Regions from separate parts of the Pseudocitrobacter sp. 73 genome, predicted to be linked through region 3. Evidence: predicted binding sites of a transcription regulator. Region 3 holds the regulator's gene; each other region holds the start of a gene.
The links. Region 3 encodes CRP, which controls carbon source genes, mostly activating them, when cyclic AMP is high. Its sites were predicted from a motif close to ATGTGANNNNNNTCACAT; they were not measured.

Region 1 (6,016 bases), on a different contig from region 3:
CGCCCCGACATAACCAATTGAGGCCATTGAGATGTGGCTACTTATCTGGCTTCCCAGCAGCGCGCCCGCACCAATACCAATATTAAAGATCCCGGAAAACAGCGACATCGCTACGTCGGTTGCATCTGGTGCCAGCGACAGCACTTTCACCTGCATGCCCAGGCCGATAATCATAATCGCAACACCCCAGAAGACGCTCAGTACCGCAAGGTGGCTGGCCTGATGGGACGCCGGCAATAGTAGCAGCAGGCAAATCAACAGCAGACCGATCGCGCTGGTGATGAGTCCAGATGCGTGCAAATTACCCAGTTTCCCGAACAGAATACTGCCGATGATGCCCGCGCCGCCAAGAATCAGCAGCAGTATGGTGGCGAAATTCCCGCTCAGCCCGGCAACGTTTTGGACAAAGGGTTCGATATAGCTGTATGCGGTGTAATGGGCGGTTACCACAACCACGGTCAGCAGATAAATGCTGACCAGTGCAGGGCGACGGAACAGCACAGGCAGGCTTTTCAGGGAACCCGAATGCTCACTCGGCAGTTTGGGCAGCAGTTTAATCAGCGCCACCATGGTCAGCAGCGCACCCAAACCAATGGCCAGGAAGGTGGTTCGCCAGCCAAAATATTGCCCCACGATGCGGCCAATCGGAATGCCAAAAACCATTGCCAGTGCGGTACCGGTGGCAATCAGACTCAGCGCCTGTGCCCGTTTTCCGGCAGGTGCCATCCGGATAGCAAGAGACGCAGTGATCGACCAGAACACGGCGTGAGCAAACGCGATACCGATACGACTGACGACCAGCACGGTAAAGTTCCAGGCAAAGAAAGAGAGGATATGGCTGGCGATAAACAGCACAAACAGGCCAATCAATAACTTACGGCGCTCCATCTGGCTGGTCAGCAGCATAAACGGCAGTGACATCAGCGCAACTACCCATGCATAGATAGTCAGCATGATACCGACCTGCGCCGTCGTCATCCCAAAACTGTCGGCGATATCGGAAAGCAGGCCCACCGGCACAAACTCGGTGGTATTAAAGATGAAGGCCGCGATGGCGAGCGTCACCACCCGAAGCCATGCGATGTGGCGCGAGACTGTGTTCGTTGTCATAGAATTTTCTGGGGTAGTTTGGTCAGGATGAGACGTACGATCTTAAAGCCATTATAGGTTAAATGACAATCATTTTGTGATGTAGGTCTCATTTTGTATCTGTTCAATCAATGGTATTGCCCATGATTTTTTTCATCAGACTGCCGTAGCCCACAGATTTGTGTCATTTTAACGATTGAATAGCGACAGGAGATCAGAATGCGGGAAATTGATATTTATCTGGTGGATGCGTTCAGTGAGCGTCCGTTTGAGGGGAATGCCGCGGCGGTCTGCGTGCTGGAGAACTGGTTGCCCGATATGGTATTGCTGAAAATGGCCCAGCAGCACAATCAGTCAGAAACCGCATTTGTGGTTCAACAGGCGAGCGGCTTTGAGCTGCGCTGGTTTACCACACGTCAGGAAGTCAACCTATGTGGGCACGCGACACTTGCCACGGCGCACGTTATTTTTCAGCAATTGCATTACCCGGAACGCACAATCCGCTTTGAAACCGCATCAGGTCAACAGACGGTCACGCGCGATGGCGAATGGCTGACGCTTGATTTTCCGGTAGGCGAGACGCAACCCGCGACACCGCCTGCCGAGATGCTTGCCGCGCTGGGGATTACGGAGTATTTGAATGCACGTAAAGGCCGCGCCTGGGTTATTGAACTGGAGAGTCGTCAGCAGGTTGAGGCGGTGACGCCCAATATTAGCGCCATGATCCCCGGAGAACACAAAGTGGCGATTACTGCACGTGGCGACGGCGCGTATGATTTTGTCAGCCGATTCTTCTCGCCGGGTGAAGCGGTATGGGAAGATCCGGTAACCGGCTCATCGCATACTATGCTCATTCCCTACTGGGGCGAAAAACTGGGCAAAACGCGGATGCTGGCGCGTCAGGTTTCCGCACGCGGCGGCGATGTACGCTGCGAATGGCAGGGGAATCGGGTATTGATGGGTGGGAAAGCGTCCCTTTATTTGAAAGGAACGCTTTTTTTGCCTGAGGTTACATTGGGAAGATAAAGACAGCGCCTGCGCATAGCGCCAGAATGCGGATGAGATACATGGGTACGGAGAACACCCAGAATTCCGGAAGTTTGTATTTCCCCATCCCGAGTATCATGGCCGGCATTCCGTCAATCGGCATATAGCCGCCGTTCCAGCCGGAAATGACAACCGCGATGGCCGCAGCTGTGGGGTTGAGCCCAAGACTGGTGCAGGCGGCTATAGCGATAGGGGCAAAAATATAAACTGACCCCATATTCGACCCGGTGAATGTGGCGCAGGTACTGGTCAGCAACGCAAAGGCGACGATAAAGACGAACGGTGAGACGCCCGAACCCAGCACACCTGCCACGGCATCGCCTACCATTGCCGTAAAACCGGTGCCCGCCAGTGCGTCAGCCACGCCAATTACCCCAGCCATCATCAGAATGACGGGAGCGCCCATATGATCGCGTACCTCTTTAAAATCCAACACGTCAATCATCAGGACGAACGCGCCGGCAAGACCTGGTATAACAAATGCAATGTTTCCCAGCATATTCATCAGCATCATGCCGATAACGCTGATACCAAATGCGGCGATGGTGCAATATTCTTTCCATGCGGGAAGCGCGTTGAACGTTTCTTCGCGGGCGGCAAGGGCGTCATCGGAGGCATCGGCAATCGGATGATCCGGAAGAAAGCGATAAGCAAGCAGACTCCATGCAAGAAAGGCCGCCGACATAACCAGGTTTACCAATGCAAAGCGCCCCATCGAAATCTCCTGATGAAAACCGGCTGTTTCAAGAACGGTCGCAGTTACACCAAAAAGAAGTGCGAGGTTAATCGGAAGGAGCGGATGGTTAGTGGCAAAACCCAGTGGCATCATCAACTTTGATGTTGGCAGTTTTTTGCTATATGGAATGGTCGAGACCAGGGATAGGATCAGCACGTAATAGCCAGTCGCCCCCGTGCCCGCGAGGCTTGCCCCCAACATGACGATAATCAGCAGAAGTGCATAGCTACGATAACTCCCTTTGTTAACCAGACTTATCATGGCCGATTTAACGTTATTGATAAGTCTGGTTTTTTGTAAGGCGGCCATCACCACCATAAATCCCGCAATCATAATCACGCTGGGGTTTACGAATCCGGCAAAGGCTTGTTGAACGGTAGACAGACCCGAGACAACCAGTAATAAACACGCAAGCAGCGGGGGCGCGCCGAAAGGCATTTTGTCTGACATGATCAATACGATCATCAGAACCAGTATCCCTAACGCCAACATCATTTCCATTGTCATTTTTTCTCTCCTGTTAGGCTTCCAGCATGTCGCGTGGCACCTTAAAGACCGCTTTGCGTACTGATGTGGTCGTTCCAATCGCGCACAGTGCCTGATGAGGTTCTTCAGGCATAAAGACGGCGAAATCACCGGCGTGTAGAGTAATGGCGACGTTGTTTTCAGGGGCAGAGGCGATAAACAGATCAGGCTTACGTTCTTCATCGCTTTCGCGAGCTACGGGCCGCGTTCCCGCATTAATGCCCTCACACCCGGTAATCACCACCTGAATATCGGCCCACAGATGGTGATACTCCGTATGCCGGAGATCGGCGGGCTGCATGTCAGAAATGCCCAGCGTACAGAACCATCGACATCCTTCAGGTTGCCAGCGACCATCCTCCCTGGCGGAGAGTTCCAACAGTGAACATTCCGGGCGCAGCAGAATCTTTTTTACCCCGGCGGGAAGCCCTGCCTGCGATAGATGATTGAGATTGCCAATAATCATGATGCCTGCCCCTTGATCCACTCAGGGGAGATATGCACGTACTTAATGGCCTGTCGCCACCAGGTGTAGGCGATATGCAGAGAACCGTCCGGGCTTTGCTTGATGCTGGGATAGGAGAACTCGCGATTTAGCTTTTCCAGCGAATTATTGGTCATGCAGTAGCCGTCGCCTTCATCGAGATTGCGCCGCCACGGCCAGCTTTTCCCGCCATCGGCAGAAATCGCGACTGTCATAGGCGCGCGCGGGGCTCCCCAGAATGCGGAACGCCCGGTAATTGTCGGCTCTTTGCGGCTGCTGTCGCCGTCGTCGATTTCGTCATACAGCGACGCGCGACGTTCTACAGCGCCCGCCGCGCTCATTGCGTTGTACACCAGCGCGAGTTCACCACTGGCAAGCGTCGTCACCTGAATAGACGAATTGTTGTTAGGCAGATCAGTTGCTTTCGGCTCCGACCAGCTCTCGCCATGGTCTACAGAATGGCTGATATAGATGTTATCCGCCCAACGGCTGCGGAAGAGCGCAACCAGCGTACCGTCATGCAGCGGCGTAATATTCATATGAACGCAGCCGAGGCTTTGTGGTACCTCGACATCGCGCCAGGAGTGACCGCCGTCAGCGGAAATTTTTACCGCGCTGATATCATCATTGCCGACCCATTTTTCGCCGGGTTGAGTTCGGCAATAAAAGACGGGCAGCAGCCAGTTTCCATTATCAAGGACCGTGACTGGCTGGCGAATAAACGTGCCGGGCTTGTCGAGCAGAGTGGCGATCTCGCCCCAGGTTTGCCCGAGGTCGTGAGACTGACGATAGCGGACGATGGCGGTATCCTGATTTCCAGAGATTTGTGCCGTCCACAGCAGCCACAGCACGTTATCCGGCGCAAGAAACAGAACGGGGTTCTGCTCTGAACGCGTATCATCATGGGAAAGTTTGACCGCATCGCTCCACTGTGTTCCGCCAGCGGGCAGCCGCGATCCCCAGACGGAAATATCGGCAATACCTTCCTGCGTCCCTCCAAACCAGACGCACATTAACGCGCCATCTGGCAATGGCAGAATATTTGCCGCGTGGTTTTGCGGGCAGCATGAGGGCAGCATGGCGGTAAGCACTTGCGAATCGTTTTCGGATGGACGGATGACGCCGTCACGGATAAGGGTTACAGACATAGTTAGACTCCATCTTAAAGTCGGTAATAGATTGATTAATGCGAGTGCGATTAATGCGTTTCGATCGATGTCGGAACTTTTTTATTTTTTCTTTCACGGAAAATATTGAGTGTTTCTACGCTTAATGAGAAAAATATCGCGAAGTAGAGATACTCTTTGGCAATGTGAATGTTGAGGCTGTCGGCAATCAGTAATACGCCGACAAACAATAAAAAGGTTAACGCCAGTATTTTTATTGACGGCGTGGCGTTAACGAAATCACCGATGGGTTTCGCCGCAAACATCATGATGCCGACGGCAATCATGACAGCGGTAATCATAATAAATATATGCTGAGAAAGACCGACGGCGGTGATTACTGAATCCAGGCTAAACACAATATCGAGCAGCATGATCTGCACAATGGCGCCGCAGAGAGACAGCTGCCGCGACCCGCTACCATGCGCGTCTTCCGGAGCAGGTGACAGCTCTTCGCGTATCTCCTGTATCGCTTTATAAATCAGGAACATTCCGCCGCCGAGAAGAATCAACGTGCGAAACGAAATCTCTAGTGCCAGTACGGTAAAAAGTGGTTGGGTAATATGTGAAAGCCACGCAATGGATATCAGTAATAATATCCTCATGATCATTGCGCAGCTTAACCCCAGTTTACGCGCCATGTTTTGCTGCGATAATGGAAGTTTTGCCACCACCAGTGAAAGGAAAATAATATTATCCACCCCGAGAATAATTTCCAGAAAGGTGAGGGTAAGTAATGTGAGCCAAATATCTGGCTGCAATAACCACAGGAGCATGTGTTAATCCTTTAGTCTCTTTAATCTAATCTTTATGGCAACAGGTTGGTGAGCTGGATAATATAATTATTTTATTTGATATTATAATTGCGAATAATTTGTTTAATCTCGCTGAGTTGTTCCGGCGTGAAATTAACCGCATAGCGGCTATCACCAACCTCATGCCCCATTAGCTGCAATGCTTTTTTCACCG
Region 2 (6,016 bases), on a different contig from region 3:
CCGCAGCACCGCCTGGATTAAAGACGGCGTGCTGAACACGGATGACACCCTGGTTGATGGCCTGGAAGCGGATATCGCCATGAAAGGTTCGGTCGATTTAGTCCGCCGTCAACTGGCGATGGAAGCCATTGTTGCGCCTGAGATTTCTGCAACTGTCGGTGTGGCAGCGGCGTTTGCCATTAACCCGATTGTCGGTGCAGCCGTCTTCGCGGCCAGTAAAGTGCTGGGGCCGCTGTGGAGCAAAGTCTCAATTCTGCGTTATCGCATCACCGGGCCAATCGATTCGCCGCAAATCAATGAAGTTCTGCGCCAGGCGCGCAGCGATACGAAGCAATGATTTGACGCAATCGCACAATTGCCTCACTCTTTTAACACGAGCATTTTAGCGGTAACTAACGAGTAGCGAATAATGAGTCTAAACCTGGTAAGTGAACAATTGCTGGCAGCGAACGGCCTGAATCATCAGCGCCTGTTTGACATTCTTGGTCAACTCGCCGAGCGCCGTCTCGATTATGGCGATCTCTATTTTCAGTCGAGCTATCACGAATCCTGGGTTTTAGAAGACAGCATCATTAAAGATGGTTCTTACAATATCGACCAGGGTGTTGGCGTGCGTGCGGTGAGCGGTGAAAAAACCGGGTTTGCCTACGCAGATCAGATTAGCCTGCTGGCACTTGAGCAGAGCGCACAGGCGGCGCGGACCATCGTTCGTGACGCGGGTGATGGCAAGGTGCACACGCTGGGCGCGGTAGACCACTCTCCGCTCTATACCTCGCTCGATCCGCTGCAAAGCATGACCCGTGAAGAGAAACTCGATATTTTGCGTCGCGTCGATAAAGTCGCGCGTGCGGCTGATAAGCGCGTACAGGAAGTGTCTGCCAGCCTGACGGGCGTGTATGAACTGATCCTGGTCGCCGCAACGGACGGTACGCTGGCGGCGGATGTTCGCCCGCTGGTGCGCTTGTCTGTCAGTGTTCAGGTTGACGATAACGGCAAACGTGAACGCGGCGCGAGTGGCGGCGGCGGTCGATTTGGCTACGACTATTTCCTGGCAGACCTCGATGGTGAAGTGCGCGCGGATGCATGGGCAAAAGAAGCCGTGCGTATGGCGCTGGTAAATCTTTCAGCCGTCGCGGCGCCTGCGGGAACGCTGCCGGTGGTGCTGGGCGCAGGCTGGCCGGGTGTGCTGCTGCATGAAGCGGTAGGTCACGGTCTGGAAGGCGACTTCAACCGTCGCGGCACTTCTGTTTTCAGCGGTCAGATGGGCGAGCTGGTGGCCTCTGAACTGTGTACGGTCGTCGATGACGGCACCATGCAGGATCGCCGTGGCTCTGTGGCTATTGATGATGAAGGTACGCCGGGTCAGTACAACGTGCTGATCGAAAATGGCATTCTGAAAGGCTACATGCAGGACAAACTCAACGCGCGTCTGATGGGCGTTGCACCGACCGGGAACGGCCGTCGTGAATCCTATGCGCATCTGCCGATGCCGCGTATGACCAACACTTACATGCTGGCCGGGAAATCGACGCCGCAGGAGATTATCGAATCCGTTGAGTACGGCATTTACGCGCCGAACTTTGGCGGCGGCCAGGTGGATATCACCTCCGGGAAATTCGTCTTCTCGACGTCAGAAGCGTATCTGATTGAAAACGGTAAAGTCACGAAACCGGTGAAAGGCGCGACGCTGATTGGTTCCGGTATTGAAACCATGCAGCAGATTTCCATGGTCGGTAACGACCTGAAGCTGGATAACGGCGTGGGCGTTTGCGGTAAAGAGGGGCAGAGCCTGCCGGTTGGCGTGGGTCAGCCGACGCTGAAGGTTGATAACCTGACCGTGGGTGGCACCGCGTAATTTTGCCTTGCCGGATGGCGGCTTCGCCTTATTCGGCCTACGGTGTTGTGCGCGTTGTTGCCGGATGACGGCTTTGCCTTATCCGGCCAACCGATCGAGTAGGCCTGATAAGCGTAGCGCCATCAGGCGAAATGCCTCAACGTTCTCCCGTCTCATCTTTACCCCGCATCCCCTGATACAGCCTGGCCACCTCGACAAAATAATCGGTCAGGTAATTAATACACACCTGCACTTTCAGTGGCAGCTTATCTTTCTCGGTATAAAGTGCGTAAACCGGACGCGGATCGGACTGGTAGCGCGGCAGCAAAATTTCCACCTCGCCACGGTTAATCTCTTCGATCACCCACATGAGCGGCACGTACGCGATCCCCGCACCCGCAGAGAGCCAGCGGCTAAGCGTCATCGGATCGTTAGTCACAAATCGCCCTTCAGGAATGAGGCGTGTGGTCAGGCCTTCGGGGGCGATCAGCTCAAATTCGTTATCCGGACGCACGCTGTATTCCAGCCATGAATGGTTGGCGAGGTCGGCGGGCTTCTCTGGAATGCCTGCATGTTGTAGATAACTTTTAGCCGCGCAGATAACCATCGGCATCGAGCCTAACCGGCGCGAGAAGAGGCTGGAATCCTGCAATGCGCCAACGCGAATGACCACATCCAGACCATCGGCAATCAGATCCGGGGCCGGAATACCCGTGACCAGATTTACCGTCAGGCCGGTGTACTCCTTCAACATCTCCGCGGTGATCCGCGCGAGGACATTTTGTGCCATAGTTGAAGAACAGCCAATTCGCAGCGTACCGATAGGTGTGTTGTTAAACGCGTAGAGCTGTTCGTGGACATCCTGAGCCTCAAACAGCATACGGCGGCATCCCTGGTAATATATTTTGCCGGCTTCTGTGAGACCTATACTACGCGTGCTGCGGTTTAACAGCTTAACTTGTAACTCATCTTCCAGCTTTGATACAGTCTGGCTGATGGAAGAGACGCTCATCTGAAGCTGTTTCGCGGCGGCGGTGAACGAGCCTTGCTCGACCACTTTGGCAAACACCGACATTCGTTTTAGTCGTTCCATTATTCACTCTGGCTTAAAAGTGATTTAGATCACAATATATAGATAACGGCATAACAGTTACGTTAATATACTGTTAGCTGAATAATTAAAGCGCACTCTCACCTGCACGCTAGTCTAAACCAAGGTCAACATGAGTCTGTTTCCTGTCATTGTGATTTTCGGCCTGTCATTCCCGCCGATCTTCTTTGAGTTGCTATTGTCGCTCGCCATCTTCTGGGGGGTGAGGCGACTGCTTATTCCAACCGGTATCTATGACTTTGTCTGGCACCCTGCGCTGTTCAATACGGCATTGTATTGCTGTCTTTTTTATCTGATATCACGTTTGTTCGTTTGAGGTAGATGTGAAAACGCTAATAAGAAAAATCTCCCGTACAGCCATCACACTGATACTGGTTATTCTGGCTTTTATCGCCATTTTCCGCGCCTGGGTGTACTACACCGAGTCGCCGTGGACGCGTGATGCGCGTTTCAGTGCAGACGTGGTCGCCATCGCGCCCGATGTCTCCGGGCTGATTACTCAGGTAAATATCAAGGATAACCAACTGGTTAGTAAAGACCAGGTATTGTTTACCATTGACCAGCCACGATACCAGAAAGCACTGGAAGAAGCTGAAGCCGATGTGGCGTATTACAAAGCGCTCGCCAGCGAGAAGCGTCGGGAAGCCGGACGTCGTAACCAGTTAGGCATTCAGGCGATGTCGCGTGAGGAAATCGACCAGGCCAATAACGTCCTGCAAACCGTCGAGCATCAGTTAGCCAAGGCACAGGCAACCCGCGACCTCGCACGTCTTGACCTTGACCGCACCGTTATCCGCGCGCCTGCCGCCGGTTGGGTAACCAACCTCAACGTCTTTAACGGTGAGTTTATTACCCGTGGTTCTACGGCAGTGGCGCTGGTGAAAAAGAATTCGTTCTACGTACTGGCCTACCTGGAAGAGACCAAACTGGAAGGCGTGCGAAAAGGCTATCGTGCGGAAGTCACCCCGCTTGGCAGCAACCGTGTTATCAAAGGCACCGTAGATAGCATCGCGGCGGGCGTAACCAACGCCAGCAGCAGCAATGATGCGAAAGGCATGGCAACCATTGATTCCAACCTGGAATGGGTACGTCTGGCGCAGCGTGTGCCGGTCCGTATTCATCTTGATGAACAGCAGGATAATATCTGGCCTGCCGGGACAACCGCGACGGTGGTGATTACCGGTGAAAAAGACCGGGACGCGCAGAACATGACCTTCTTCCAGAAACTGGCGCTGCGTCTGCGTGAGTTCGGTTAATCGTTATGGGCATTTTTAGCATTGCCAATCAGCACATCCGCTTTGCCATTAAACTGGCTTGCGCGATTGTGCTGGCGCTGTTTGTCGGTTTCCACTTTGAGCTGGAAACGCCGCGCTGGGCGGTTTTGACGGCAGCAATCGTCGCGGCAGGCCCGGCATTTGCCGCCGGTGGTGAACCCTATTCCGGCGCTATCCGCTACCGCGGGATGCTACGTATCATCGGGACCTTTATCGGCTGTATCGCGGCGTTAACCATCATTATTATGATGATCCGCGCGCCGTTGCTAATGGTTCTGGTGTGCTGTATCTGGGCCGGTTTTTGTACCTGGCTCTCCTCGCTGGTCCGCGTCGAAAACTCCTATGCGTGGGGGCTGGCGGGTTACACGGCGCTGATTATCGTTATCACTATTCAGGCCGAACCGCTCCTGACGCCGCAATTTGCGGTCGAACGCTGTAGCGAGATCGTTATTGGTATCGTCTGCGCGATCATGGCCGATCTGCTTTTCTCCCCGCGATCGATCAAAAAAGAGATCGACCTTGAACTGGATAACCTGCTTATCGATCAATATCGCCTGATGCAGCTGTGCATCAAGCATGGCGACAGTGAAGAAGTTGACCGCGCGTGGAGTGGACTTGTGCGCCGCACCGCAGCCCTGGGTGGAATGCGAAGCAACCTGAGTATGGAGTCCTCCCGCTGGTCGCGCGCTAATCGGCGCTTAAAGGCGTTGAACACGGTCTCCCTGACCATGATCACCCAGGCGTGCGAAACCTACATCATTCAGAACACGCGCCCGGAAACGGTCACCGATGACTATCGCGAACTCTTCGCCGAGCCGGTAGAGACCGTACAGGATGTGCATCGTCAGCTTAAACGCATGCGTCGGGTGATGGCCTGGACGGGCGAACACGGCACGCCGGTTACGATTTACGGCTGGGTGGGCACGGCGACGCGCTACCTGTTGCTAAAACGCGGCGTGATTGGTAATACCAAAATCAGCGCCCGCGAAGAGGAAATTCTTCAGGACGAAGTGGTGGTGAAGGCCGAGTCTGCCGAACGCCACCATGCGATGGTTAACTTCTGGCGTACGACGGTATCCTGCGTGCTGGGCACGCTCTTCTGGCTGTGGACCGGCTGGACATCCGGCAGTGGGGCGATGGTAATGATTGCGGTGGTCACCTCGCTGGCTATGCGTCTGCCAAACCCCCGGATGGTTGCCGTCGACTTCCTTTACGGCACGCTGCTGGCGCTGCCGCTGGGGACGCTCTTCTTCCTGGTGATCATCCCCTCAACGCAGCAAAGCATGCTTTTACTCTGTATTAGCCTGGCGGTGCTGGCGTTCTTTATTGGTATCGAGGTGCAGAAACGGCGGCTGGGATCGCTGGGTGCGCTGGCGAGTACCATCAACATTATCGTGCTCGATAACCCGATGAAGTTTGAATTTAGCCAGTTCCTTGATAGCGCCCTGGGCCAGCTGGTGGGCTGCTTCCTGGCGCTGATGGTTATTATGCTGATTCGCGATAACTCGCGTGAACGGACGGGCCGCGTACTGCTAAACCAGTTTGTATCGGCGGCGGTTTCGGCGATGACTACCAACTCCGCGCGACGTAAAGAGAACCATCTGCCGGCGCTCTATCAGCAACTCTTCCTGTTGTTGAATAAATTCCCTGACGATATCGCCAAATTCCGTCTGGCCCTGTCGCTGATTATTGCGCACCAGCGTCTGCGCGATGCGCCAGTGCCTGTGAATCAGGATCTCTCTGAGTTTCACCGCCAGCTCAGACGCACGGCGGACAGCGTGATCTCTGCAGGCAACG
Region 3 (6,016 bases):
CAGTGCGTCGCGTGTTCCATACCCGTGCGGGTGTTTGCCCAGATAACATTATTAACCTCCTGATTCAGCGAATCATTTTGATTTGCTTAACACTGAGAAGAGTCTGAACCCTGGTGAGAAAGTCATCAATTAAGCTTAGGAAGGAATCATTAGCCTGAGAGTAATAATCACATTAAAAATTTGTGACGCAGGTCAACTCAAAAAGGGGTAAAAGAGGCTACCACCGCCCATTTTCTTAAACAGAATCAAAAAGTGACGGTATAGTAGTCAGCAGATTAAAAGAGAACATCGCAACGTTATGGCCCAAATTACTCCCGCAGAGTTTGCTGTCCCACAGGACGATTCTTCCACGTTTCGCCCGATGCCCGGCATCAGCAACCCGCATCTGCAAACCATGCTGCCGAGGCTCATCCGCCGTCGGCTACACTTTACGCCGCACTGGCAGCGCCTCGATTTACCCGACGGCGACTTTCTGGATATCGCCTGGAGCGAAGATCCCATGCAGGCGAAGCACAAACCCCGCCTGGTGGTGTTTCACGGTCTGGAAGGCAGCCTGCACAGCCCCTATGCACACGGTCTGATTCAGGCAGCGAAAGAACGCGGCTGGCTCGGCGTGGTGATGCATTTTCGCGGCTGCAGCGGCGAACCGAATCGCCTTAACCGTATTTATCACTCCGGTGAAACAGAAGACGGCACCTGGTTTTTAAACTGGCTGAAGCAGGAACTGGGCGATGCGCCCACGGCGGCGGTCGGTTATTCACTCGGCGGCAACATGCTGGCCTGCCTGCTGGCGAAAGAAGGCCCTACGGTTCCGCTGGATGCTGCGGTGATTGTCTCCGCGCCATTTGTGCTGGAGGCCTGTAGCTATCATATGGAAAAGGGCTTTTCGCGGGTGTATCAGCGCTATTTGCTCAACCTGTTAAAAGGCAACGCCTCGCGCAAACTGGCGGCGTATCCTGGCACGCTGCCGGTCGATTTGCGCCAGCTTAAGCGCGTGCGCAAAATCCGTGAATTTGATGACTTGATTACTGCCAAAATTCACGGTTTCGCCGACGCTATCGACTATTATCGTCAATGTAGCGCCATGCCGTTGCTCAATCAGATAGCCATTCCAACGCTGATTATTCATGCGAAGGACGATCCCTTTATGGATCAACACGTTATCCCCGATGCCGACTCACTCCCCGCCTGCGTCGAATACCAGTTAACGGAACATGGCGGCCATGTCGGCTTTATCGGCGGCACCTTCCGCCGACCGCAAATGTGGCTGGAGCAACGTATTCCCAACTGGCTGATGCCGTGGCTTGGAGGTGAAAAATGATCATTCCGTGGCAAGACATCGACGCTGAAACGCTCGATAACCTGATTGAAAGCTTTGTGTTGCGTGAAGGCACCGATTATGGTGAATATGAACGTTCACTTGCGCAAAAGGTCGCCGACGTAAAACAGCAACTACAACGCGGCGAAGCGGTACTGGTGTGGTCGGAACTTCATGAAACCGTCAACATCATGCCCCGCAGCCAGTTTCGCGGTTAATCTTACCGACTCGGGAGTTGTTCGCTATGTCTGCCAAACATCCGGTTATCGCCGTCACGGGTTCCAGCGGGGCGGGAACCACCACCACCAGCCTCGCGTTCCGCAAGATTTTCGCCCAGCTTAAACTCCACGCCGCAGAGGTGGAAGGCGACAGCTTCCACCGCTACACGCGTCCGGAAATGGACTTAGCGATTCGTAAGGCGCGCGATATGGGGCGTCATATCAGCTACTTCGGCCCGGATGCCAACGACTTCAGCCTGCTGGAACAAACCTTCCGCGAGTACGGGTACAGCGGCACCGGACAATCGCGAAAATATCTGCATACCTATGATGAAGCGGTGCCGTGGAATCAGGTGCCGGGAACCTTCACCCCGTGGCAGCCGCTGCCTGAGCCGACCGACGTGCTGTTTTATGAAGGGCTGCACGGCGGCGTGGTTACGCCGCATCACGATGTGGCGAAACATGTCGATTTACTGGTGGGCGTGGTGCCAATTGTGAACCTGGAGTGGATCCAGAAGATGATCCGCGACACCAGCGAGCGGGGTCACTCCCGCGAGGCGGTGATGGATTCCGTGGTCCGTTCGATGGAAGATTACATCAACTACATCACCCCGCAGTTCTCGCGCACACATCTTAACTTCCAGCGCGTGCCAACGGTCGATACCTCCGATCCCTTCGCCGCCAAAGGCATTCCGTCGCTGGATGAAAGCTTTGTGGTGATCCACTTCCGCAATCTCGACAATATCGACTTCCCATGGCTGCTGGCAATGTTGCAGGGCTCGTTTATCTCGCATATGAATACGCTGGTGGTGCCTGGCGGCAAGATGGGGCTGGCGATGGAATTGATCATGACGCCGCTGGTGCAGCGGTTGATGGAAGGGAAGAAGATTGGGTGAAGGGTGCAGGCTGGGCCCCTCACCCCGGCCCTCTCCCGCAGGGAGAGGGAGAAAATCAGCGCAGAACCTGAACACCGCACGGTCAGTCCCCTCTCCCTGCGGGAGAGGGTTAGGGTGAGGGGTGTCTCAACTTACCCCTCCACCACCTCATAAGAATGGGTAATGTTCACCGCTTTGCCCAGCATCAGCGCCACTGAACAGTACTTCTCTGCCGACAAATCCACCGCGCGGGACACCGCAGCATCTTTCAGTTCTTTACCCGTCACGATGAAGTGCAGGTTGATGTGGGTAAAAATACGCGGGGCTTCTTCGCGGCGTTCAGAGGTCAGTTTAACTTCACAATCGGTCACGTTATAACGCCCCTTTTGCAGAATCGACACCACGTCGATAGCGCTACAGCCGCCCGCTGCCATCAGCACGATTTCCATCGGGCTTGGTGCTTTATCACCTGAGTTGCCATCCATCAAAATCTGGTGCCCGGAAGCTGATTCACCCAGGAAGGTTAACCCTTCAACCCATTTCACACGCGCTTGCATAGTTGTCACTCCAAAGTTGCAAATTTATTGTCAGATTACGCGCACATAACAAATCTCGCAACGGAAGTAGACCTGGGTCATGCTGAAGCGAGACACCAGGAGACACACGGCGAAAGCTATGCTAAAACAGTCGGGATGCTACAGAGATACATAAACGTACTGCATGTATGCAGAGGACATCACATACTGGTCGCGACAATCTTTGACGACCGACTTCCCAGGTAGAGGGAAGGATATTATTTCAACCAGTGGCGGCCTGATTTATGCCGCTGGCGATAGCTTATAACAGAGGATAACCGCGCATGGTGCTTGGCAAACCGCAAACAGACCCGACTCTCGAATGGTTCTTGTCTCATTGCCACATTCATAAGTACCCATCGAAGAGCACGCTGATTCACCAGGGTGAAAAAGCGGAAACGCTGTATTACATCGTTAAAGGCTCCGTGGCAGTACTCATCAAGGATGAGGAAGGCAAAGAGATGATCCTTTCCTACCTCAACCAGGGCGATTTCATCGGTGAACTGGGCCTGTTTGAAGAGGGCCAGGAACGTAGCGCCTGGGTTCGAGCGAAAACCGCCTGTGAAGTGGCGGAAATCTCCTATAAGAAATTCCGTCAGCTTATCCAGGTTAACCCGGATATCCTGATGCGTCTCTCCTCTCAGATGGCGCGCCGTCTGCAGGTGACCTCTGAGAAAGTCGGTAACCTGGCGTTCCTCGACGTTACCGGTCGTATCGCACAGACGCTGCTGAATCTGGCGAAACAGCCGGATGCCATGACCCACCCGGACGGTATGCAAATCAAAATAACCCGTCAGGAAATCGGTCAGATCGTTGGTTGCTCCCGTGAAACGGTGGGTCGCATCCTGAAGATGCTGGAAGATCAGAATCTGATCTCCGCACACGGTAAAACGATCGTCGTTTACGGCACGCGTTAATCCCGTCTGACGGCGTATTGTTCACGCAATACGCCGTTTTTGTCTCTTATGTGGCGCAGGCTGATTTACCACCCGGAAGTCAACTATGCACTGCGGCAAACGCTGGTGTTATGTTTGCCGGTCGCCGTCGGCCTGATCCTCGGCCAGCTTCAACACGGTTTACTGTTCTCTTTAGTGCCTGCCTGCTGCAACATCGCCGGGCTGGATACTCCCCATAAACGCTTCTTCAAACGCCTGATTATTGGTGGATCGCTGTTCGCCGGATGCAGCCTGATTGTGCAATTGCTGCTGGCTGATGATATCCCGCTGCCGTTTATCCTCACGGGTCTGGCGATGGTGCTGGGTGTTACCGCCGAAATCAGCGCACTGCACGGGCGATTGCTTCCGGCTTCGCTGATTGCCGCGATTTTTACCCTAAGCCTGGCGGGTAACATGCCCATCTGGGAGCCGTTACTTATCTACGCACTCGGCACGTTGTGGTACGGGCTGTTTAACTGGTTTTGGTTCTGGTTGTGGCGCGAACAACCGCTGCGCGAATCGTTAAGCCTGCTCTATCGCCAACTGGCGGAGTACTGCGAAGCCAAATATAGCCTGCTGACGCAACATACCGACCCGAACACCGCCCTGCCGCCGTTGCTCAACCGTCAGCAGAAAGTGGTCGATCTTATCTCCCAGTGCTATCAGCAGATGCACATGCTGGCGGCGAATCAGCACAATGATTACAAGCGCCTGCTACGCGCCTTCCAGATGGGGCTGGATTTGCAGGAGCACATCTCGGTGAGCCTGCACCAGCCGGAAGAGGTACAAAAACTGGTCGAGCGCAGCCACGCCGAAGTGGTGATTCGCTGGAACGCACAAACCGTCGCCGCGCGCCTGCGGGTCATGGCCGATGACATTCTTTATCACCGCTTCCCGACGCGCTTCAATATGGATAAGCAAATTGGCGCGCTGGAGAAAATTGCCCGCCAGCATCCCGATAACCCGGTTGGGCAGTTCTGCGCCTGGCACTTCAGCCGCATCGCCAAAGTGTTGCGTTCTCAGCGCCCGCTTTATCCGCGTAATCTGATGGCCGATAAAGAGCGCCGCCTGCCGTTGTTCCCGGCGTTGAAAAGCTATCTGTCACTGAAATCACCCGCCCTGCGTAATGCCGCGCGTTTAAGCGTGATGTTGAGCATCGCCAGCCTGATGGGGGCGGCACTGCATCTGCCAAAACCTTACTGGATCTTAATGACCGTGCTGTTGGTGACGCAAAACGGCTACGGCGCGACGCGCGTGCGTATCTTCCACCGTGCAGCGGGTACGCTGGCGGGGCTGGTGATTGCCGCTGCAACGTTGCACTATCATTTCCCGGAAGGGCTTGCGCTGGCCGCGATGCTGGTGATCACCCTGATAAGCTATCTGATCATTCGCAAAAGCTACGGCTGGGCAACCGTGGGATTTACCATTACGGCGGTATATACCCTGCAATTGCTGACGCTCAACGGTGAGCAGTTTATTGTCGCACGTTTCGCCGACACCATTATTGGCTGCCTGATCGCCTTTGGTGGCATGCTGTGGCTGTGGCCGCAGTGGCAAAGTGGTTTGCTGCGGAAAAATGCGCATTCAGCGCTGGAAGCGGATCAGGAGGCAATCCAGTTAATTTTGAGTGACGACCCTGCCGCGGAAAAACTGGCGTATCAACGTATGCGCGTCAACCAGGCCCATAACGCCTTGTTTAACTCGCTCAATCAGGCGATGCAGGAACCGGGCTTCAATACGCACTATCTGGAAGATATGAAACTGTGGGTGACGCACAGCCAGTTCATCGTTGAGCATATCAACGCGATGACCACGCTGGCGCGTGAGCACGATACGCTCTCGCCGGAACTGATGCAGCGTTATCTGGAATCGTGTGAAGTCGCCCTGCAACGCTGTCAGCAGCGTCTGGAGTATGATGAATCGGGCAGCAGCGGGGATGTGAACATCATGGAGTCGCCGGATACGCTGTCCCATGGGCCACTCAGCACCATGGAACAGCATCTCCAGCGTATTCTGGGCCACCTCAACACCATGCACACTATTTCGTCGGTGGCATGGCGTCAGCGGCCACGGCACGGTATCTGGCTAAACCGCC
Region 4 (6,016 bases), on a different contig from region 3:
CTGGAGCGGCGCGTGGTTTACAGTGTCGACTGGTCCCTGCTGCTGGTCTTTATGGCGATGTTCATTGATGTGCATCTGCTGACGCAACTGCCAGCATTGCAGCATTCACTGCATGGCGTCGGGCAACTGTCGAATGTTTCTTTATGGCTTACGGCGATTGGTCTTTCGCAGGTGATCAGCAACGTGCCTTCAACGATTTTGCTGCTTAATTATGTCCCGCCCTCCATTCTGCTCGCATGGGCGGTGAACGTCGGCGGTTTTGGCCTGTTGCCCGGCTCGCTTGCCAACCTGATTGCGCTACGTATGGCGAACGATCGCCGTATCTGGTGGCGCTTCCATCTCTATTCTCTCCCCATGCTGCTGTGGGCGGCGCTGGCCGGTTACGGTCTGCTGCATCTCCTCGGTCTCCTTTAATCTTTCAGACAGGCTCACAAAACGTGAGCCTTTTCGTTGCGTCACACAGCGCTTTCTAATATGACTAGCCATATATATTATTTGACTAGTCATATTTGAGGGCGTCATGATGAACACACTGCCAGCTGATTTTCTTTGGGGAAACTCTGTTTCCAGCATGCAAACCGAAGGCGCATGGAACGAGGGCGGAAAGGGGATGTCGGTGTATGACATTCGCGAGCCGAAAGAGCATGCCTCTGACTGGAAGGTCGCCACCGATAGCTACCATCGCTTCGACGAAGATTTTGATTTAATGCAGGATCTGGGCATGAACTGTTACCGCTTCCAGATTGCCTGGAGCCGCGTTTGCCCGGACGGCGACGGTGAGTTTAATGACGAAGGGATCGCGTTTTATCAACGCTTTATCGATGGGCTTGTCGCGCGCGGCATCGCGCCGATGATTTGCCTCTATCATTTCGACATGCCGCTGGCGCTGGCGGAAAAATACAACGGTTTCACCGATCGCCGGGTAATGGACGCGTTCATCCGCTATGGCAAGAAGATGATCGATTGCTTTGGCGACCAGGTGACCTGGTGGCTCACCTTCAATGAACAGAACCTTTACCATATGCCGGAAGCATTTTTGATTTCCGGTTATATGCAGGGTGAGAAAACGTTACGCGAGCTTTATCAGATTCAGCACCACGTGATGATGGCGCACGCACATCTCACACACTATCTGCATGAAACCAAACCCGGCAAGCTGATGGGCGGCATGCTGGCGCACGCCCAGGTGTACCCGGCAACCTGTAAACCGCGCGATGTGTTCTGCGCCCGTCAACTCGACGAATTCTTCAATCAGAATCTGTTACGCGCGTTTGCGGGGCAGGGCTACAGCCCGGAAGTGATGGCATTTGTCGAGAGAGAAGGTTTGCGTGATATTTATCGCGAAGAAGACCTCGCCGCATTGGCGACGCTAAAAAATGATTATATGGCCTTTAGCTACTATGCCAGCCGCACGTTGAGCAGCGATCCCATTCAGGAAGGCACTGCCGTCAATAACTATATGCGCTTTGGCGATACCCCCAACCCGCACCTGAAAGCCACCGAATGGAACTGGCAAATCGATCCGCTTGGGTTCCGCAGCATCATAACGCGATACTATAACGACTGGCGTCTGCCGGTCTTCCCGATAGAGAACGGCATTGGTGTGATTGAATCCTGGGATGGCGAAACGCCCGTCGCCGATGATTATCGCATCGCCTACCATCGCGACCATATCAACGCTATGAAAGAGGCCATTTTTGAGGATGGCGCACAGGTGATAGGCTATCTGGGCTGGGGGTTAATTGATATTCTCAGCTCCCAGGGCGACATGCGTAAGCGTTATGGCGTGGTGTATGTGAACCGGGAAAACCATGATTTGAAAGATTTGCGCCGCGTGCCGAAGAAAAGCTACGCGTGGTTGAAGCGGGCGATTCACAGCAACGGCGAAGAGATGTAACACCCATTAAGGAGCGGAAGATGGCGGCGAAGTACCTCTCCATCGCACAGGAAATTAAGCAGCGTATTCTGAGCCAGCGCTACCCGGCGACAGAACCGCTGCCCGATCAGCTGGCGCTGGCGGCTGAATTCAACACCAGCCGCATGACCATTCAGCAGGCGATGCGCCAGCTGATTGTTGAAGGCATTATCTATGCGCGTCAGGGGCAGGGGACGTTTGTGCGTAAAAACTTCCGCCAGCTTTCGCAGTGGGATGTCGCGGGCAGCGACTATTTCGGCGCAACGGAAACCTGGCGACATCTTGGTGAAGTAACAAGCCAGGTGATTGCATTTGAGGTGCGCTTCCCGGATGAAAAAGAACAAACCTCTCTGCTGATCAGTGCCGATGCGCCGGTGTATGACTTTATCCGCCTGCGTTTAGTCAACGGTGAACCGATTTCGCTGGATATGACAGTAATGCCGGTCGCGTTGGTGCCGGGGCTCAATAAATCACATCTGGAAAGTTCGGTATTTCGCTACGTGCGCGAAACGCTGGGCTTAAAGATGATGGGCTCATATCGTGTGGTGCGCGCCTGTAAACCGAATGCCTGCGACAGAGAGTATCTCAACTGCGACGAGACTGACCCGGTGCTGGAACTGGAGCAGGTTATTTATCTGGAAGACGGTACGCCACTGGAGTACGCACACTGTCATTATCGTTACGATCATGGCGGGTTTGTGATGGTGAATAATGGGTGAGGGGAGTGCGCGTTGGTGCCCTCACCCTAACCCTCTCCCACAGGAAGAGGGAACCGATTGTGCTCGTTTTCTCCCTCTCCCTGTGGGAGAGGGCCGGGGTGAGGGGAAAAAACGCACCAATACCCAAAAAAAATGGCGAAGCATCAGCTTCGCCATTTTCACATCTGAACCGAATCAGTTCAGACGAATCGGCACACCGGCACGATTCTGAATCGCCTGACTCAGCACGTCCTGGTCTACGTCAGACTGAGAGGTCACTTTCTGCACCGCAGAGTTCAGCGTAACCGGAACGGTTTCACCGCCTTCAAACTGGGCTTCAGTCGTTGACAGCGGATTGTGAACTTCAATGAAGCGGCTACCATCGGGTTCTGTGGTGGCTTTCACCGGCTCATCAATAAACTGGACGCGAGTACCGACCGGTACGCTTTCGAACAGGAACTTGATGTCTTCGTTACGCAGACGCACACAACCGTGGCTTACGCGCAGACCGATACCAAAGTTGGCGTTAGTGCCGTGAATCGCATACAGGCGACCGATGTACAGCGCGTAGAGACCCATCGGGTTATCCGGGCCAGCCGGAACCACTGCTGGCAGTGGGTTACCCGCGGCGCGATATTCCGCGTGCATTTTCGCTGTCGGCGTCCAGGTCGGGCCCGCTTTCTTACGTTCTACTTTGGTGGTCCAGTTAATCGGCGTGTCTTTGCCCAACTGGCCGATACCGATTGGCAGCACGATGACCGTGTTAGTGCCTTTCGGGTAGTAGTACAGACGCATTTCCGCGCTGTTGATCACGATACCTTCATGCACGGTATCCGGCAGAATCAGCTGCTGTGGAATGGTCAGTACGGTGCCGCCTTTTGGCAGATACGTATCCACGCCCGGGTTAGCTTCCAGCATGTTGGAAAGACCCATCTGATACTGCGCCGCAAAGTATTCCAGCGGCTGCTTGTTGTTTTCAGGGATGGTGATCACCTGATTCTGACCAATGACACGACTACCATCCGTCGGTAACGGATATGTCACTGCGGATGCGGTTTTACAGAAGCCAACGACTGCAAGCGCCGCAGCGAAAAGTGTTGTTAATTTCATGTTCATGTTGTTCGAGATATCAGTGCCACTCAGGCTGTGGTTGGAAAATCGGATGTATGATGGAAGCGCATTATATGTGCATTCCCGGCAACAGGGAATTCAGATGTGTACGAAATCACATTTTTTTCACTTAGGTGACAGTTTAGCCCGTTACGAAGGCGGGCGATTTTAATTCGGAATTGTGGCATAATAGGCGGTTTGTCACATTCCTCAGGATACTTCCGTGTTAGTTACCAGCAACGTTACCATGCAGTTTCAAAGGTAGTAAAAAAATCATGGGATGTGGTGCTTCTGTGCTTCCTAGAAGATTTGACGAAATTATCTTTGTATGATTTTTGATTCTGTTCTCAAGCAGGTTATCTGCCGAAAAATCCAGCATTTTAATGAAAATATAGGTGACTGATAGTTCTTTTCGTTATATTCGAATCCATGATTTAGTTATAAAAGCTATAAAAAAAATTCTGCATTTTCAGATAAATGCTGTAGCATGAAAGCATTAGTTAAGACTTGAGATAAATCGTCATCAACTGAGTTGCAAAACTCGCGGAAAGCTTAACTGCTTTCTACCTTTTTACCCCCACGCATGGCTCCTGACGCCTCCGGGCAGTACTGGCAGCATAGCATGATGGGTATTCGAACCCTCTGGGCGACAGAGGGTTCGTGGAGCGGGGAGCTAGTGCTGTTCAATCTCATCCTTATGAGGGCGAGCCTTTGGTGTTTAAGTGAGCAAAATGTTCACGCGCCATCGGACATAAGGAAAAAGTCGACATGAAAAAAGACAGCTTAACTAAAGAACAGCAGGCACAGAGCAAATCAACCTTGAAGAAGTGGTTGGTTACTGGATGGAAAGGTGTGAAACTCGCAATTCGCGTAGCTAACATCATATGTACAGTGATTAACTATTTTGAAGGGGGAGACGAGTAATGTGTCCTCCCTGGTTTCAAAACAAGTAGGTACAAGTATGTTAAATAAAGCCTTGAAATTGATTAGACAATACCATCAGCAAACTGTTTTGGAACTTTCTCAGGCGACCTCTCTTCCAAAAGAAACTATCTTACTATTGGAAAATGGTTCCGTAGCTCCTTCGTTAGATGTGCTCAATAAGTACTCAGAGCATTTTGACATCCCAGTTAAATCATTACTTTTTTTCTCCGAGTCTTTGTATAAAAGTAATAAATTTTCAGAGCGGTTTAGACTGAATTGTGCGGGTAAAATTTTAAATGTAGTCGAATGGATTGCTAAAAAAAATGAAATCTAAACCCGAACTTAAAATCTCAACGCGAGATAAATCATACAAATTAATTGATTCCCCGCTATATAAACTGAAAAACAAAAAAAGACTGGCGCAACTTTTAAATATAAACCTTTGTGATTTCCGCAAGTTAACAAGCGATGATGAAAACTACTCTGTATTTGAGCAATTATCAAAAAAAGGAAAAGTGCGAAAAATACAAAAGCCAGTTCACAAACTGGATGTGGTGCACACGAGGATCGCTAGTCTTATATGCCGCATTCAGACTCCATCGTATCTGCATTCTGGAAAAAAAACATGTTCCAATATTAGTAATGCTAGTGCGCATATAAATGAGTTGAATTTGCTCACTACAGATATTAAATCATTTTTTCCATCGACAACAAGGAATATGGTTTTTTCTTTCTTTTATTCTGTGATGAAAACTTCATCTGATATAGCTGATATTCTATCGCATATCTGTACTTGCCATGGACATATACCTACAGGGAGTAGGATTAGTATGCCGTTGGCATTTTGGTCCAACATTAGAATGTTTACAGAGCTAGAAAATTTAAGCCGGTCATTAAATGTGACTATGACAGTCTATGTTGATGATATTACTTTTTCAGGTGAGAAAGTTAATCGACTATTTATGTCCTGTATGAGAAAAATTGTTGCTAAACATGGTCATCAGGTTCATCCAACAAAAACTAAACTTTATGGGGCAAACCTTCCTAAATTGGTGACCGGAGTTATTGTACACTCCAATGTCCTGAAAATTAGGAATGAACAACACCTGCTGCTTTCAAGAGAGCTGGAACAATGGCGGATTATCAAAGATGAACCATATGCAATTAATGCTAATATAACAAGTAAACTTGTCGGAAGACTTTATTCCATGGGTGTTATAGAGCAGCGTTATAAAGAAAAAGTCAGGACAATAAAAAATAATACTGCATTTTGAATAGCTGTTCAGTATGAATGCAGGGCATTGCGCCGACTGGCTAAAGTGATATCCTTGAGGGGGCTATGTCAGCCCCTTTATCTCAATATGCGATA

Region 1: F0Q32_RS13490 (sugar transporter) is a predicted target of CRP. The motif match lies at 1,185-1,202, and genes of this name have one in related genera.
Region 2: aaeR (HTH-type transcriptional activator AaeR) is a predicted target of CRP. The motif match lies at 2,945-2,962, and genes of this name have one in related genera.
Region 4: ldtB (L,D-transpeptidase) is a predicted target of CRP. The motif match lies at 3,827-3,844, and genes of this name have one in related genera.

What each region holds. Positions count from the first base shown of each region.
Region 1 is NZ_VTZO01000011.1:42,148-48,163, reverse strand. Features, by position in the region: gene F0Q32_RS13490 (sugar transporter) at 1-1,110, opposite strand, end outside; gene F0Q32_RS13485 (PhzF family phenazine biosynthesis protein) at 1,309-2,115, shown strand; gene F0Q32_RS13480 (SLC13 family permease) at 2,099-3,379, opposite strand; gene F0Q32_RS13475 (YhcH/YjgK/YiaL family protein) at 3,393-3,863, opposite strand; gene F0Q32_RS13470 (exo-alpha-sialidase) at 3,860-5,029, opposite strand; gene F0Q32_RS13465 (TerC family protein) at 5,080-5,823, opposite strand; gene F0Q32_RS13460 (dihydrodipicolinate synthase family protein) at 5,895-6,016, opposite strand, start outside.
Region 2 is NZ_VTZO01000015.1:241,843-247,858, reverse strand. Features, by position in the region: gene yhdP (AsmA2 domain-containing protein YhdP) at 1-337, shown strand, start outside; gene tldD (metalloprotease TldD) at 410-1,855, shown strand; gene aaeR (HTH-type transcriptional activator AaeR) at 1,992-2,927, opposite strand; gene aaeX (p-hydroxybenzoic acid efflux pump operon protein AaeX) at 3,058-3,261, shown strand; gene aaeA (p-hydroxybenzoic acid efflux pump subunit AaeA) at 3,269-4,201, shown strand; gene aaeB (p-hydroxybenzoic acid efflux pump subunit AaeB) at 4,207-6,016, shown strand, end outside.
Region 3 is NZ_VTZO01000016.1:163,439-169,454, reverse strand. Features, by position in the region: gene mdcA (malonate decarboxylase subunit alpha) at 1-49, opposite strand, end outside; gene F0Q32_RS18080 (hydrolase) at 299-1,321, shown strand; gene F0Q32_RS18075 (YheU family protein) at 1,318-1,536, shown strand; gene F0Q32_RS18070 (phosphoribulokinase) at 1,563-2,432, shown strand; gene F0Q32_RS18065 (OsmC family protein) at 2,564-2,968, opposite strand; gene crp (cAMP-activated global transcriptional regulator CRP) at 3,271-3,903, shown strand; gene F0Q32_RS18055 (YccS/YhfK family putative transporter) at 3,952-6,016, shown strand, end outside.
Region 4 is NZ_VTZO01000020.1:334,636-340,651, forward strand. Features, by position in the region: gene F0Q32_RS20495 (anion transporter) at 1-414, shown strand, start outside; gene F0Q32_RS20500 (glycoside hydrolase family 1 protein) at 521-1,897, shown strand; gene F0Q32_RS20505 (GntR family transcriptional regulator) at 1,918-2,634, shown strand; gene ldtB (L,D-transpeptidase) at 2,809-3,729, opposite strand; gene F0Q32_RS26215 (hypothetical protein) at 4,492-4,647, shown strand; gene F0Q32_RS20515 (helix-turn-helix transcriptional regulator) at 4,685-4,981, shown strand; gene F0Q32_RS20520 (reverse transcriptase family protein) at 4,971-5,921, shown strand.